2 regions of the Peribacillus sp. NPDC060253 genome follow, and region 1 is predicted to be linked to the other one. Evidence: predicted binding sites of a transcription regulator. Region 1 holds the regulator's gene; the other holds the start of a gene.
The links. The regulator LexA, encoded in region 1, represses DNA repair genes until DNA is damaged. The targets are predictions, from matches to a motif close to CGAACATATGTTCG.
Positions count from the first base shown of each region.

Region 1 (8,369 bases):
TTCAAAAAATTAAGGAGTGGAACGGCCTTGACAGCCAGTACACTATTTTTGTAAATCAGAAATTACGAGTGAAATGAATAGTTTGTAATTGATGGGTTAAATTATGTATAACTTCCAGAAAACACACCACGTAAAAACCCTTCTCTTTAAAGAGAGGGTTTTTTTATTGGCTTCAAAAAAAGGTCAAAAACATGTGACCGTTTTACTCATTATGTTTAAATCATGCTATACATATTTTGAAAGTGAGCGAAAAGGGGATTATAGGACAAAGTTATGATTTGCCTGAGACCTAATAAAAGGGGAAATAAGCGATTTAAAGCCTGCCATATTAAATGGCAGTTTCAGACTGTGGACTAACTCGATAATAATTGAATTTGCCTGTTGATTTCCACTACAGGCACTCGCTTTCCGCGGGCGGTCCGCGAGCCTCCTTGGCGCCTTTACGCCTGCGGGGTCTCCCTTGGACGCGTATTCCTAAGCTGGAGTCTCGTACCTTCCGCTCCAATCCAATTGTTATAAAGTTTAGCTGAAACTCCTTTTGTCTACAATCTTTTATGTTTTTTTATTAACAAACCGAGACTCCATAATAGATGGCAGTTTTATAGAGAAACAAGCCCCTGACGGGATTCGAACCCGCACTCCTTTCGGTAAGCATAGGTTAGGGGAGAACACGCTTCCCTACGGATTTTCACCGGCAGGAATTGCACCTGCCTCAGCTTATTTGCTTTTCGGTGCTTCTGAAACCCTTACCTTGCGACCCGGTGGCTACAATGTTTTCCGGCGCTCTTCCCTTCTAGAGCTACAGGGGCAAATGTTCATTATTATTTTTTATTATCGATTCTTATATGATATTTTAAATCCATGTTTCATTAAAACAAGACTAAAAAAGCACAAACCATATGGCCTGTACCTTATATGTATCACCAAATTGAATGTTTTTAAAAGATGACCATCGTAAAGATAGGGTCGTTGTATGTAAACAATTTCTTCATTGCCACTAATGAAACCCTAAAGGGCACTGAGTTTTCAATCGTATATTTTAATCGCTTGAACCACTTTCCCTAAAATTCGTACGCGATCATTTTTGATATGATAGATTTTTTCTTCATAAAAAGGATCCGTGCTGCAGGGAGTTAGTGTGATGCTTTCTTCGTTAATATTTACTTTTTTGACAGTAGCATCGTACCCATTTACTAAGACCACACCAATTTTCCCATTATCGACGTAGGTTGTTTTTTCAACAAGGATCAAGGATCCGTCACTGAATTCTTTGTTCATGCTGTTGCCATTTACTCTAAGGAAAAAGTATTCTTGATCGGTTTTTAGCATGGAATTTAATGTCGGCATATACGCTTCTATATATTCATGGGTAAAATTTGGCTCTCCAGCATGGATATTTCCGTAGACACCAATTAATCTAACATTATTTTCGTTTAAAAATTCCATTGAAGGATTATTTTTAACGATAGGTGTTCCTTCAATGAGGTGAGAAAGAGGTACTTCAAAGCAGGTGGACATCATGCTCAATTTATCCATTAATGGCTTATTCCGCCCTGATTCCCAAGCTGAAACTGCCGTTGGGGCCACTTTTAATATTTTTGCCAAATCTTCTTGTGTCATTTTTCGTTCTTTTCTAAACATTTTAATCCGTTCACCAATGTGCATATTTCTTCACCTCTACCTCGAATATACACCATGAGTGAAAGTGAGTAAACTCAAAGTGCGTGAATTTTACAAAAAATTGTTGGAAACTATACTTCAAGTGTGATATTATTTTTATAATAGGGGGTGACAAGATATGACAAACGTTAAATTCACACTTAAACAAGCTAGGAAGTATAAAGGTATAACTCAAGAAGAAATGGCAAAAGTGCTAAAGATGGCCAAAAGGACCTACATTGACTATGAGCAATATAAGATTCCGTTGCGGATTGATAAGGCGTATATGTTTGCTGAATGTGTAGGATTCTCGATCGATGATATCATTTTTTTTGACCCTCACCTACACTTTAAATGTAGTTAAAGGGTCAAAGGCTAAATGTGCTTCATGACGATATGGAAAATCTTTTCATCGGCAACTCTAACCCGCCAAGGGGATACAAAAGTCCATATAAGTTTGGTGTAGTGGATGGAAAAGTTGCTGTAGGAGCAGCCGTTAGTACCATTGCGATTGGAAAGGGAATTCTCTTTAGCAATGTGTAAGGGTTTTGTTTAAAAAAGAGATTAATTGTGTATCTATTGGAAAAATTGTTGTCAAAAACACCAAGATTAGGGGCAATCGGATAGTGTCATATTCAAAGGAATTAGTACGGAGGTTCATAAATAGTCAAGCCCTTTATCCTTTGCGAGAAGGGCTTGTTCTCATTTTTACGTAAGGAACTTAAACTGCATGTGATGATAAGGTCTTCTTCCATAATTTCTAAAGCTCAACTGTGTCCTTATTGTGAAATCCTATTTTTGTACGTTGTGAAAAAAGAGAATCACTAAAAGTGGGGCATGAAGTTAAAGAAAATATCCCTCAAAGTTAAGCACTCTCCGCCAATCGAAATGAGTTTATAGAAATCGTCCGTAAGTAACAATGACGCATCCTCATACTTTATCTCTATATTAATGAATTCCTTCTAGTTTTTTTCTCCCATTTTTATAAAGATTGCAGGTAATGGATTGTAAAAGTACAAATATAAACTAATGAATGGATAAAGCAGACTTGGTAAAGGAGGACATAGATAATAGGAGATTCAAAATTACAAAGGATATGGGAGGAGATAACAATTGAAAAGGAATATAATCAATTATGTCATTTTTCTTGTCCTTATATTAACAATATTAATTATGGCAAAACCAGACATTTCCACAGCGGGAAAATTGAAGCCGCCTTCCGAAACTTTCAGCCCAGGGGATTGGTTTCTGGGAAGCATCCCTCCCAATCTTGACGTAAATAAACCACCTATCGTATTTGTTCAAGGGAAAAATGGCAGCTCAACAAGCTGGTACGGTGAAACGGATTATCATGGTATCAATGATATGTATACCAAAGCATATGAGGCTGGCTACCAAACCGTTTTTGTTCAGCTTTATGATTCAGCTGGTAATGGATCTGCTAGCCAATATGATAATGGTAGGCTGTTAGCATCCATGCTTGAGGAAATCAGTACCCATTTCGGCGGAGAAAAAGTAAATGTTATTGCTCACAGCAAAGGTGGACCAGACACCCAAGCGGCTCTTGTACACTATGGAGCCCACCAATATGTTGGCAGGATCATCACTTTAGCTTCTCCACATCACGGTTCTCATCTAGCTGATTTGGCTTATAGCTGGTATGCAGGTTGGCTTGGTTCGCTTTTAGGTCAAAAAGATGATGGAACATATTCTTTGCAAGTTGGCAAAATGGCGGAATTTCGCTCTGCCACGGACAACCATGTTAACTCTCGTAAAAACATGTATTTCACGGTGACAGGAATGAATAGAGGACCAGCACTTTCTGCTTTATCAATGGGGGGACAATATTTATCTACGTATGGAGAAAATGATGGTTTAGTGAATGTATGGAGTTCAAAAATTCCCTATGCGTCACATTTGTTTACTGATCCAAACTTAGATCACGATAATATTCGAGTGGGTTCAGCTGTATTTCCAAGAATTGAGCCCTATTTAAGAAGCGCTTCTACCGTTGAGCTTCCGAGTGTAATTGTAAAATATAAACAACAAGTTGAAGATGATGTCATTACAACCGCTCTCGCACAAACCGTTCTAGGCGGTGAACTGCAACAAAATATCTGGAACGAACAAAGTTTCCATGTAAATGAAGCAGCCCCAGGTATGATAACCATATATACAGCCTCAAAAGATGTTGAGGTTGAATTAATTTCTCCATCCAATAAAAGGCATTCGCCTTCGGTAAAAGTCCACTCTGCAAAAAATGAAGCTTCCTTTTTTAATGGTGCAACCATCCAAACATTTAATGGAAACAACCTTGAAATTGGGGACTGGAGAGTGCGAATGAAGACTAAGTCACCAACTGATGCATACCTGTTAACCGCACAATTTAACGAAAAGAATCCCATTACATTAAGCATGCCTGGAAAGGTTAAGCAAAAGGATGCGAAATTTTTAATAAAGAATCCTATCAATAATAAAAAAGGGCCAATCAGCACCACTTTTATGGTTCATTTGTTAGATGAATCCGGGAATGAAATTAATGAAAAAAGCTCTATTCAAGTAATGGACAAAGAAAATTTTTCAGGTACCCTTCCAGATGTACCTAAATCGGGTGTTTATAATGTAACGATTGATGTCATGGAAAAAAGTGTGAGTGGTGCTGAAAGAACCCGTACGCTAATTCGTTCTGTTTATATTGAAAAATAAGAAGAAGATGCCTTCTCTTTATTGAAGGCATCCCGGACCGAACGCTGAAAGCGAGTGCCTGGAGGCAACGTTCGAATTTACAAACCTAAAAAACTGAGACAAACTCAATTATTTTCGAGTTTGTCTACAGTCGAAGAAATAAATCAAGATCGTGAAAACAGTGGAAAGAAGCCTTTACCACCAGAAATTTATCAAGAAAGAAACCAAGGAGATTAATGAAAGTTCAACGGATCTTGAGAGTGGTTTCTATGTGAAAGATGAACGAACAAAACAGTTTGCCTATTCGTTCTTACAGCAGCATACCGCAATATAAATTGCGAGTGGTCGATGGCATAGATGCTGTGCAGTAGCCTATGGATTTAATAGATGAATGAATTTCATCGACGGCCATACACCTGATAGCTAATCTGTCTTTTCATTAGATGCTCTATAGGACAAAATGCCAGTTTTGAGCGCAGCGTAATTGCCTATGCTTGCATAGCCATAAAACCAGCCCATAAAAATTCCTGCAACCAAATGATTTCTATGGCTGATGAAAATGGAAATGAACAAGCCAAGAACTAATGCGATGGTAGGGATGAATTTTTTAGGAGTATGAAACAAAACCTTAATCAGTTGAGTTAGTATTATTATGGTAGGAATGGCTATCACTGCATCCCAAAAATTTGTATGGATGGTCGGGAAGTCCATAATTTCACCACCTTAAATTGGAAGATATACAAAATTAACTTTCACCATTTAGGTAGGATTTATACCACAGTAATTTTTACGAAAGAAGTCATTTATCAAAGAAAGGTAATTCGAACAGCTTTGAAGATTTTCAACGGTCAATTTATAAAGCCATCAATCCAAGGAAAGTAATGGATGTGATGGCTTTTTCTACGTTGGAGGATAAAATGGTTTAGGTGTCAACGGTACGCCAGTTTAACGATTCAGAAAATATCCAACTGGGTAGATAGAAATTTATATACTGCTGTCATAGTAGAAAATGACTACTGAGAAGCACAGAAAAATTCGATTTGGGCTATGGCTAAGAACCGAAATATAGAGAAGTATGATTCAGAATTGTTGAAGATAATCATACCGTCAAGATTCCGTCTTTGAGCCTGCCAAAGCATAGGATTTTATGGAAGTACAGATTTTTTAACTTGATCGGCGAAAGTGTAATGAATTTTATCTGAGTGGTGAATTTATTCCTCTCTTTTTTTAATTTAACAAAAGGTTACATTTACATAGGCTTCCACGCACCGAATGGCGATAGTTTACTTTCCTATCAACCTTAAAAGAAAAAGGGGAAATTGAAATAATCCTATAAAATTCCATACTATTAAAAAATAGTAATCAAAACCTAGTCTTACATATGCATAATGAGAGAGTTTGGGACATAAATTAAAACAAACAAAAAAAGCGCCTTTAGCGCTTTTAGTGTATTTGTCTATATAAGCCTATTACTTTTCCAAGTATCGAAACATCTCTTAAAATAATGGGTTCCATATTTGAGTTCTCAGGCTGAAGCCTTATGTAATCCGGTTCCTTAAAGAATCGTTTTACAGTGGCTTCATCATCTTCAGTCATGGCCACGACGATATCTCCGTTATTGGCACTGCTTTGTTGTTTCACGATGACATAATCCCCATCATGAATTCCTGCCTCGATCATACTCTCTCCCATGATTTCGAGCATGAATACATGGTCATCATGTGGAACCATGCTTTCGGGAAGCGGGAAGTATTCTTCTATGTTCTCAATGGCCGTAATCGGCATGCCCGCTGTTACTTTTCCAAGTAAAGGTACGTTCACGACATTCGTTTTCGGAATACTGTTGGCTTCTTCTAAATTCAGGATTTCAATGGCCCTCGGCTTGGTAGGGTCACGTCTTATCAGCCCTTTGCTTTCCAGGCGGGATAAATGTCCGTGAACTGTTGAACTTGATGCAAGTCCCACTGCTTCGCCAATCTCCCTTACGGAAGGTGGATACCCTTTTTGGCGGACTTCTTCTTTAATGAAATCAAGAATATCTTGCTGCCGTTTTGATAGTTTAGTCATTTTTGCACCTCTTCTCCAATGTTCTTTGCTTTATTATATCATGGCCCCCATCTCTATACAAACATAAGTTCGAATTTTGTTATTGACTGAAACAAACGTTCGTATTATAATTTGAATATAACATACGAACGAACATTCGCTTTGGAGGGATATTTATGAAAAATTTATACAAAAACTATATTTATACGATTCTATTAGCGGGATCTGTATTCATCTTTTCAATTTTATTCTCTTGCACATTAAATAACGATCAAAAAAAGGATTTCCTTTCTATAGAAGTAAGTGAAGGTGACACCTTATGGGGAATTGCCGAAGAATATGAAGAAGCTAATTTGACAAAAAAAGAATTCATTGGTTGGATAGAAGAGCATAATGGGGTCAGGGCGGATTCAATTAAACCTGGTCAAGTCATTGTCATTCCTGTTAAAGGGGAAGAACTTGTTCAGAATTTGGCAAGTGAGCAGTAAGTAGCGAAGGTAGGGTATTATGAAGGCAATAATCTATTGCAGGGTTAGCACAGAAAAAGAGTCGCAGGAAACATCATTGGCAAGGCAGGAAGATGAATTGGTCAAATTGGCAGAGAAGATGGATGTAGAAGTTGTTTCCATAATAAAAGAACAGGCTAGTGGTTATGAGTTAAACCGTGATGGCATTTTTGACATGCTTGAACTATTTAAAACCAAAGAAGCTGAAGTTCTATTAATCCAAGACGAAACAAGGCTGGGGAGAGGGAATGCGAAAATTGCCCTCTTCCATGTCATTCTTAAAGAAGGCGTGAAAGTTTATACTCTCTCACACGATGGGGAACTTGAGTTATCGGATTCAGATGCCATGGTCATCCAGATAGTCGGTATTGTCGAAGAATATCAAAGGAAATTACATAATTTGAAAATAAAACGCGGCATGTTAAGAGCCGTTGAAAAAGGATACCGCCCTCAAAAAAATCTTCATAATCAGAGGAATTCTACCGGCAGGGAACGTAAGGAGATTCCTATTGAAGAAATTATTAAACTTCGGGCTAATGGATTGACGTTTGCAGAAATCGCAGCCACTTTAAGGGGCTTTGGCTACCATGTATCTAAAGCTACTGTGAACCGACGCTTTCTTGAACATCAACAAAATACACAGGAAAGTCAATCTTAGAACTTGTAATTTCGCTTTTTTTTTAATACCATGACAATATCCGCAGATTATGAAGGAGCGAAATTATGCTATCACAAGAAAAATTAACACGTATTAATGAACTTTCTAAAAAAGCAAAGGAAGAAGGCTTAACGGAAGTTGAGGCGAAAGAGCAAACACAATTAAGAAGTGAGTATTTGGAAACATTTAGACGGTCCATGTCCAATACGTTGGAGCATGTAAAAATTGTCGATCCAGAAGGTAATGATGTCACTCCTCAAAAGATAAAAGATATAAAAGATAAAAGAAACTTACATTAATGCTTGGAATTTTCTGATGGTACACTCCATTGGAAGATTCTTTTTGCTTTATGATTAATAAGAAATTGCATTCATGTATGTATTCTCCCATTTAGTTTAATCTAAATAGGGGACTTCCAAATTTTTTTAAAAATTGAAGTATTGAGGTAGTAAATAGTGATTTTAGTTGTGATATTATGCAGGTCACTATAATATAAAGAGGTACATTACAGGAAGGGATGTTTTACAATATGTTAGATAAATTAGATGCACTTTCCATCAATACGATTCGTACATTATCGATTGATGCAATTGAAAAGGCTAATTCAGGTCATCCAGGTATGCCAATGGGTGCAGCGCCAATGGCGTATAAACTATGGACTGAATACATGAATCATAACCCAAAAAATCCAGATTGGTTTAATAGAGATCGCTTTGTTCTTTCAGCTGGTCATGGATCTATGCTGTTATACAGCCTTCTTCATTTATCAGGATATGGCTTATCTATCGATGATTTGAAAAGCTTCCGCCAATGGG
Region 1 is NZ_JBHXAS010000047.1:16,884-25,252, forward strand. Features, by position in the region: gene ACFWE9_RS13925 (N-acetylmuramoyl-L-alanine amidase) at 1-77, shown strand, start outside; gene ACFWE9_RS13930 (LexA family protein) at 1,027-1,665, opposite strand; gene ACFWE9_RS13935 (helix-turn-helix transcriptional regulator) at 1,799-2,023, shown strand; gene ACFWE9_RS13940 (hypothetical protein) at 2,041-2,202, shown strand; gene ACFWE9_RS13945 (esterase/lipase family protein) at 2,833-4,365, shown strand; partial or broken gene ACFWE9_RS13950 (IS5/IS1182 family transposase) at 4,498-4,654, shown strand; gene ACFWE9_RS13955 (hypothetical protein) at 4,768-5,055, opposite strand; gene lexA (transcriptional repressor LexA) at 5,788-6,411, opposite strand; gene yneA (cell division suppressor protein YneA) at 6,567-6,878, shown strand; gene ACFWE9_RS13970 (YneB family resolvase-like protein) at 6,898-7,554, shown strand; gene ACFWE9_RS13975 (DUF896 domain-containing protein) at 7,620-7,853, shown strand; gene tkt (transketolase) at 8,084-8,369, shown strand, end outside.

Region 2 (8,369 bases), on a different contig from region 1:
CCTTGATAGAAAAGTGATGTTGCATGGCAGTATACCCATGGAACTATTAATATAGTATTGGTAATGAATTTGAACCATTAAACAGGTGTGGATGGAGATAAGTGAGTCCTATCGATTTTGATCGTGATAAATTGAATCCACTTATCTTTAAGAAGCAGGAAAAAAAGAGACACCTAATGGTTACATCCTCCATACAAATCCTTAGGCATCTGTTACCTCACCCCCGAAAGAAAGGCTCCAAACATCCATAAACATCGTGTATATGTTAGGCAGGTCCCCTATCCCTTGAGCGGTGACTTCTTTCGAAAAAGTAATAGCATAACAAGTCTTCGGTTTTGTTGCGGAGGCGGGGATTGAAATAATTGTGATGTTCCTCGTATCCTTTATATAAAAAACAATACATCGTGAAGGATTCATCGCGTTGGATTTCACTTACCTTAATATTCTCCTTTCGCAAATATCTCCGTACCTCGGCAAGGTCATCCTGAACGGCTTTTAAAATATGTTCAATTAGTTCCGAATAGGGCCTTTTTAATTTAAACGGACTAATTTCGATGACCTTGAGATCCCGGTTTAAGACTGTAATCACCATAGGGAGGTAGATGGCTTTTTCAATCATATTTCGGTCACCTTCTGGAATGCGGGTCATCTGACCGCTCCTTTCTAAAAAAGCGCATTTTTAATAAGAATATGTATATTTTGTGAAAATAAGAACGTTTGTTCTGTTTTTTATCCTAATGTATTTTCAATCGATATGCAAGAAGTTTTGATAATAGTGAAATATTTGTTATTAAGATTATGTTTTCCCGAGTTAGGGAAAGTATGAAGATGTATGGATAATAATTCTTGCAATTTCAGGGGAAAGTGTTATATCTAAAATAAACAGCTTTTTAATAAGTTTATGTTGCTTTGATGGCAGCATGTCGAGGGAGATAATTATGGACTTGGAGACTATACGTGAGTGGTTTACACTTGATAATATATCAGCGCTTATTCAGCAATATCGCTCATTCGGTCCAATTCCTGGAATCTTACTGCCGATGCTGGAAGCATTTTTGCCCTTTTTACCCTTAGTGGTGTTCGTACTGGCTAATGCAACGGCTTTTGGTCTCTGGTGGGGATTTTTATTTTCATGGATTGGAGCGGTAGCGGGGTCTTTTTTAATCTTTTTAGTTATTAGAAAATATGGTCAAATGAGGTTTTTTCGATTTTTGCAAAAACATAAGCAGGTACAGAGGTTGATGGTTTGGGTGGAAAGCCATGGATTCGGACCTTTGTTCATCCTGCTCTGCTTCCCTTTTACACCATCGGCCATCGTGAATATTGTGGCAGGTCTTTCAAAAGTCAGTCCCTTGCAATATGGACTGGCAGTTGTAGGTGGAAAAGCGGTGATGATTTTTACGATTAGCTTCGTCGGCTATGATTTAGTATCCTTAATACATAAGCCCATGCGTACGATCATTATCGGGATTGTCATTTTTATCCTCTGGTATGTGGGAAAAAGACTGGAAGTCCGGTTAAATAAAAGCATGAAGAGAGAAGAAGGACAATAAGTTAGAATATAAATGTAGTAGGGGTTGAACGAGATGGGAAAAACAAACAAGAATTCTTTATCCGATTGGATAAAAGCCACCATGATAGCTTTTGTTATTTACATCTTAATCCGTACATTTTTGTTTTCAAGCTATGATGTTGAAGGGAAATCGATGCAGCCGACCCTTGAAGATGGCGATAAACTTGTTGTGAATAAAATCAATTACCAGATTCAAGATATCAACCGTTTTGACATTATTGTTTTTCATGCCAATTCACATGAAGATTATGTTAAACGAGTTATAGGGATTGCAGGTGACCGCATTCGTTATAAGGATGATTGGCTTTACGTAAATGGTGAGAAAGTGGAAGAGCCTTATCTAGAAGAAGTCAAGGAGGGTTTCCCTGGGCAAAATTTTACAGGTGACTTCACATTAAAAGAATTGACGGACATGACCACCGTCCCCGAGGGCAAGCTTTTTGTCATGGGTGATAACCGTCTTGAAAGTGCGGACAGCCGTCACTTTGGCTATATACCAGTTGGAAATGTTGTCGGTAAAGTCGATGTTCGATATTGGCCAATCAAAGAATTCACTTATAGATTTACAGGTGAATGATTGCAAAAGCCCGGAAAATTTGAGGGCTTTTTCTTTTGGAAAAAAAGCGAACGTACGATTGGTATTTTTTAATGGGAAACGGTAAAATAATAGAAAGTAAATCTTAATTGGAAACAGAAACCTAGTCAAAAAGACGAAAGTATTTCTGGTATGATAGATCTAGATATTATGTTGTATAAGGGGGAAAAGAGATGTCACTCCGTTTTTTACTGGGAAGATCGGGTGCAGGGAAAACTTCGAATATATTGGACGGAATTCGTTCAAAATTGGCAGATGATCCCGAAGGCAATCCAATTATTTACCTCGTTCCTGATCAAATGACGTTTCTATCTGAATATAAATTAGTTAAAACACCAGGTCTTGCGGGAATGATCCGGACGCAGGTTTTCAGTTTTAGCAGGCTGGCTTGGCGAGTTCTTCAGGAAACTGGGGGAATGAGCCGGCTACATTTGGACAGCGTCGGCGTCAATATGCTGATAAGGAAAATAATGGATGATAAAAAAGATGAGCTAAAGATGTTTCGTCGATCTGCTGATAAGCAGGGATTCATTGCACAGATGGAACTAATGCTGGCTGAGTTCAAGCAGTATTGCATCCAACCGGATGACATTCAAAACTATTTGACCGATACTTCAGAGGCAGGCAGCGGAATTCAGGATAAACTGCATGACCTTGAATTGGTCTATCAGGCTTTTGAGGATGAAATGGTTGGCAAATATTTAGATTCTGAAGACTATTTCACATTACTTATTGAAAAAATGTCAGAGTCTTCATATATAAGGAATGCCGATATTTATATCGATGGTTTTTATAGTTTGACACCACAGGAATTATTGATTGTGGAAGAAATGATGAAGCTGTGCAAGAGTGTAACGGTTTCGCTGACATTAGATCAGCCCTACAGACAATATGCCCCGGATGATTTGCAATTGTTCAGGCAGACGGGAAACCTGTATCATCACCTTTATCAAGCTGGATTGAGAAATGATATCCCAATTTCAGAGGATCGCATTTTAAAAGGAACGGAAAGGTTTGTAACGAGTCCGGGGCTGAATCATCTGGAAACTTATTTTGCCATTCGTCCTGCACGGACGTTTGAGCAGTCACCTGATGTAACGATTGCCCAGGCAGTTAATCGCAGAGCTGAAATTGAAGGCGTTGCCCGGGATATCTTGACACTTGTCAGGCAGAAGCAGCACCGTTTCCGTGATATAGCGATTTTAGTTCGTAATGGTGAAGCGTACGCTGATATTTTACAAACCGTTTTTCGGGATTATAAAATTCCCTTGTTCGTCGATTCCAAACGGACCATGCTTAATCATCCTCTGATAGAACTGATTCGTTCCACTTTGGAGATCATCAATGGTTATTGGCGGTATGAACCGGTATTTCGAGCAATCAAGACGGAGCTTTTATTTCCGCTGCAAAAAAATCACGATAGGATGCGGGAGCAAGTGGATAAGCTCGAAAACTATGTGCTGGCCCGTGGAATTAAAGGGAGCAGGTGGACTTCCAAAGATCGTTGGACGTACCGGCGCTTCCGAGGGCTGGAACTGGAGGAACGGAACCAAACCGATAAGGAAATGAAGCTTGAGCAAGAGTTGAATGAGATGAAGCAATTATTTACCGAGCCCATCTTGAAGCTATCAAAACGTGTTAAAAAGGCTGATAATGGGAGGGAATTGTGCGAAGCCCTTTATCTATATCTTGAAGAATTACATGTACCGGAAAAATTGGAAAAGCTGAAGCAGGAGGCCGAAGAAGCAGGTGATTTGGTTTCGGCAAGAGAGCACGAACAAACGTGGAATGCGGTTGTCGATCTGTTAGACCAATTCGTTGAACTGCTAAGCGAAGAAGAGCTTTCCATGAAACAGTTTGCGGTAATCATTGAAGCTGGTTTGGAGTCTCTTGAATTTTCTTTGGTACCGCCGGCAATTGACCAAGTCCTTGTCGCTAATCTCGATTTATCCCGACTTGATGATGTGAAGACAGCTTTTGTTATCGGCTTGAATGAGGGGGTCTTGCCAGGAAAAGCTTTATCTGACGGTATTTTTTCCGATAGTGATCGTGAAGTGCTGTTAGCCGGTGGACTTGATGTTGCTCCAAGTTCAAAGGTGCGCCTCCTTGATGAGGAGTTTACGGCGTACAAAGCTTTTACTACACCTGCTGAGAGGCTTTATTTATCATATCCGCTTGCCGATGAGGAGGGAAAGGCGCTTTTACCTTCATCCTACCTAAAACGGGTAAGGGATGTACTGCCTAACGTTTCCGAAGTGTATTATATGAACGATCCATCTGATCTGTCTGCTGAGGAACAGGTGAAATACGCGGCCAATTACGATGTGGCCCTATCGTATTTGGCTGCCCAATTGCAGCTGAAAAAAAGGAACTACCCAATCCATACACTATGGTGGGATGTATATAATGCCATTATAGGGGATGAAGTGGTCGGTCCTTTTGCAACTAAGGTATTATCAAGTCTTTTTTACCAAAATAGAGCGAAGAAATTATCAGAAGAAACAAGTAAGCAATTATATGGCGAGAGTATTCTTACAAGTGTCTCGAGAATGGAAATGTTCAATAGCTGCCCGTTTTCCCATTATGCCGCTCATGGTTTGAAATTGAGGGAAAGGCAAATTTTCCGATTGGATGCACCGGATATTGGTGAGATGTTCCATGGAGCGTTGAAAATGATTTCGGACTATTTAAATGAACATGATATTCCTTGGTCTACATTGACAAAGGAACAATGCTTGGAGTTGGCTAGAGTTGCCGTGGAAAGACTTGCTCCTAAACTTCAAAATCAAATTTTATTAAGTACGAATCGCCATCACTATTTGCGCAGGAAATTGGAACATGTAATTGGCCGGGCATCAATCGTATTGAGTGAACATGCAAAGGTGAGCGGTTTTGCTCCAGTTGGGTTAGAACTCGGTTTCGGAAAAAATGGAGAGCTGCCGCCACTTTCGTTCACATTGAAAAATGGTACGAAGATGGAATTGATCGGACGGATAGACCGTGTGGATAAAGCGGAAGAAGGGGAGGGTGTCTATTTGCGCGTGCTCGATTATAAGTCGAGTGAAAAGGAACTGAACATGAGTGAAGTGTATTATGGACTTGCGCTGCAAATGTTGACATACCTTGATATCGTCGTTACCCATTCCAAGTCGCTAATAGGGAAAGAAGCCATTCCAGCCGGTGTTTTATATTTTCATGTGCATAATCCTGTTGTCAAATCCAAGGGAATGCTCAGTTTGGATAAAATTGAGGAAGAAATTTATAAGAGTTTTAAAATGAATGGACTTGTACTTGATCATTCAAATGTCATCCAGATGATGGATAACTCGCTTGATATTGAAAATTCGGGTAAGTCGGATATCATTCCAGCTGGTTTTAAAAAGGATGGATCGCTTCTAGCGGCTTCCAAAGTTGCCAGTAGGGAAGAATTTTCGCTACTGAATCATCACGTTCGCCGGGTTTATCAGGAGGCAGGTGATCGAATGGTCGATGGCGATGTGAACATAACGCCGTATAAATTAAAGGAAAGAACGCCGTGTACTTTTTGTTCCTTTAAATCAGTATGCCAATTCGACCAGTCACTGGAGGAGAATCAATTTAGGAATTTGGCACAGAAGAAGCAAAATGATGTTCTTGATCTATTAAGAGGGGAGGGGGAGAGCGATGAGTAAAACGAAAATTCCTGTTCTGCCAGGAGACGTGACATGGACGGAAGATCAATGGAAGGCGATATGGGCTAAAGATCAGGACATTTTGGTTGCTGCCGCGGCTGGTTCCGGGAAAACTGCTGTGCTGGTCAATCGGATCATTCAAAAAGTCATTTCAGAAGAAGAGCCAATTGATGTGGATGAACTGCTTGTCGTTACATTCACCAATGCTTCGGCAGCCGAGATGCGCCATAGGATAAGTGAGGCATTAGAAAAAGCGATTAGCGATAATCCGCATTCACAGCATCTGCGCAAGCAGTTGAGCCTGATTAACCGCGCCTCAATATCCACACTTCATTCCTTTTGTTTAGAGGTGATCAGGAAGTATTATTATTTGACGGAAATCGACCCAGGCTTCCGGATTGCAGATTCTACAGAGGTCCAGCTTCTCCGTGATGAAGTAATGGAGGAACTTTTTGAGGAACAGTATGGTCAAAGTGATAATGAAGAGTTCTTTAATTTGGTTGATGCTTTCACAAGCGACCGAAACGATGATGCACTTCAGAATATTGTTCGGTCGCTGCATGATTTTTCGCAATCGAACCCTGATCCGGATCAATGGCTCAATGGTGCCGCCAGCATGTATGAGTTGGCGGATGATGATGGGATTGATGATCTTTCGTTTATCGATTCATTGAAATTTGATATTGGTTTACAATTGGACACCGCCCGGGATTTATTGGAACGCTCGCTGACTTTGACTAAAGTCCCTGGTGGGCCGGCACCAAGGGCAGAGAACTATTTAGCTGATCTTGCCCTTGTCGCCAAACTGTCGGAAGTGAAAGACCGCTCCTGGAACGATCTTTATGAAGAAATCCAAAACGTGAAGTTTGGAACGGCGAAACGCCTTACTGGTGCCGATTTCATTAAAGAAGTAGCGGATGAGGCTACGAAGTATCGTGATAAGGCAAAGAAAATCATTAAATCGCTGCAGGAAGAGTTATTTTCTCGTAAACCGGAAAGTTATCTGCGCGATATTAGGGAGCTCAAGGGGTATGTCGATACACTTGTAAGGCTTGTTAAACAATTTGATCATCGTTTCTTCGCTGCAAAAGCAGAAAAGAACTTGGTGGATTTCGCCGATTTGGAACATTATTGTCTTCAAATTTTGACAGGGGAAACCGTGGATGGTGAAAGAAAACCATCAGCTGCTGCTATCGAATACAGAAACCAATTCAAAGAGGTCCTGGTAGATGAGTATCAGGATACGAATCTGGTTCAGGAATCCATTTTAAAACTGGTGACGGCAGATGGCGAATATAGTGGGAATCTTTTTATGGTGGGCGATGTCAAGCAGTCCATTTACCGATTCAGGCTTGCAGAACCGAATCTCTTCCTTGGAAAGTACACACGCTTTACCCGTGATGGGATTGAATCCGGCCTAAAGATTGATTTAAACCGGAATTTCCGGAGCCGTAAGGAAGTTCTCGATGGGACGAATTTCTTGTTTCAACAGTTGATGGGGATTACAGTCGGGGAGATTGATTATGATGAAGACGCCCAATTGAAAAAAGGTGCGCCATATCCCGAAGATGAACCAAACCTTATCGAGCTCCATTTAATTGATGGAACAGCCGATCCTGAAGCAACTTCGGAATCGGAAGGGGCGGATAGCGGGTTTGAGGCCGAGGAACTTGAAAAAGCGCAACTCGAGGCTAGGCAGATGGCCAAGCTCATTAAAAAGGCTATAAGCGAAAAGCATCGAATATATGATATGAAAACTCAAAAGTACCGATCTGCCACTTATCGTGATATGGTCATTCTTCTTCGTTCGATGCCATGGGCACCGCAAATCATGGAGGAATTTAAAAAGCAGGGGATTCCAGTCTACGCCAACTTGTCGACAGGGTATTTTGAAGCAACCGAAGTGGCGATCATGATTTCCTTATTGAAGGTGATTGATAATCCTCAACAGGATATCCCTTTGGCATCCGTTCTCCGTTCACCTATCGTCGGGATGGATGAAGAAGAAATGTCACAGGTGCGTTTATTCCATACAGGCAGCTATTACGAAGCATTAGCTGATTTTTATAGAAAGAGTGATTCGGAAGAACATCCAGGGCTTTATGAAAAAGCGTCGGCTTTTTATAAAAAACTAGTAAAGTGGAGGAAGCTTGCCAGGCAGGAAGCATTATCCGATTTGATCTGGCTTCTATATCGTGAAACGCAGTTCTATGATTTTGCAGGAGGGATGCCGGGGGGCAAACAGCGTCAGGCCAATTTAAGAGCGTTGTATGACAGGGCAAGGCAATATGAAGCAAGTTCCTTCCGAGGTCTATTCCGTTTCTTGCGTTTCATAGAAAGGATGCAGGAACGTGGAGATGATTTAGGAGCAGCTCGGGCATTAGGGGAACAGGAAGATGTAGTCCGCCTGATGACGATTCACTCATCAAAAGGCCTTGAGTTCCCGATCGTGTTTATTGCCGGTCTTTCCAAGCAATTCAATATGATGGATTTACGAAAGCCATATTTACTGGATAAGGATTATGGATTT
Region 2 is NZ_JBHXAS010000053.1:22,012-30,380, forward strand. Features, by position in the region: gene ACFWE9_RS14925 (YhjD family protein) at 266-649, opposite strand; gene ACFWE9_RS14930 (TVP38/TMEM64 family protein) at 939-1,553, shown strand; gene lepB (signal peptidase I) at 1,587-2,150, shown strand; gene addB (helicase-exonuclease AddAB subunit AddB) at 2,342-5,839, shown strand; gene addA (helicase-exonuclease AddAB subunit AddA) at 5,832-8,369, shown strand, end outside.
Region 2: a site for LexA is predicted at 2,198-2,211, ahead of addB (helicase-exonuclease AddAB subunit AddB). Genes of this name have one in related genera too.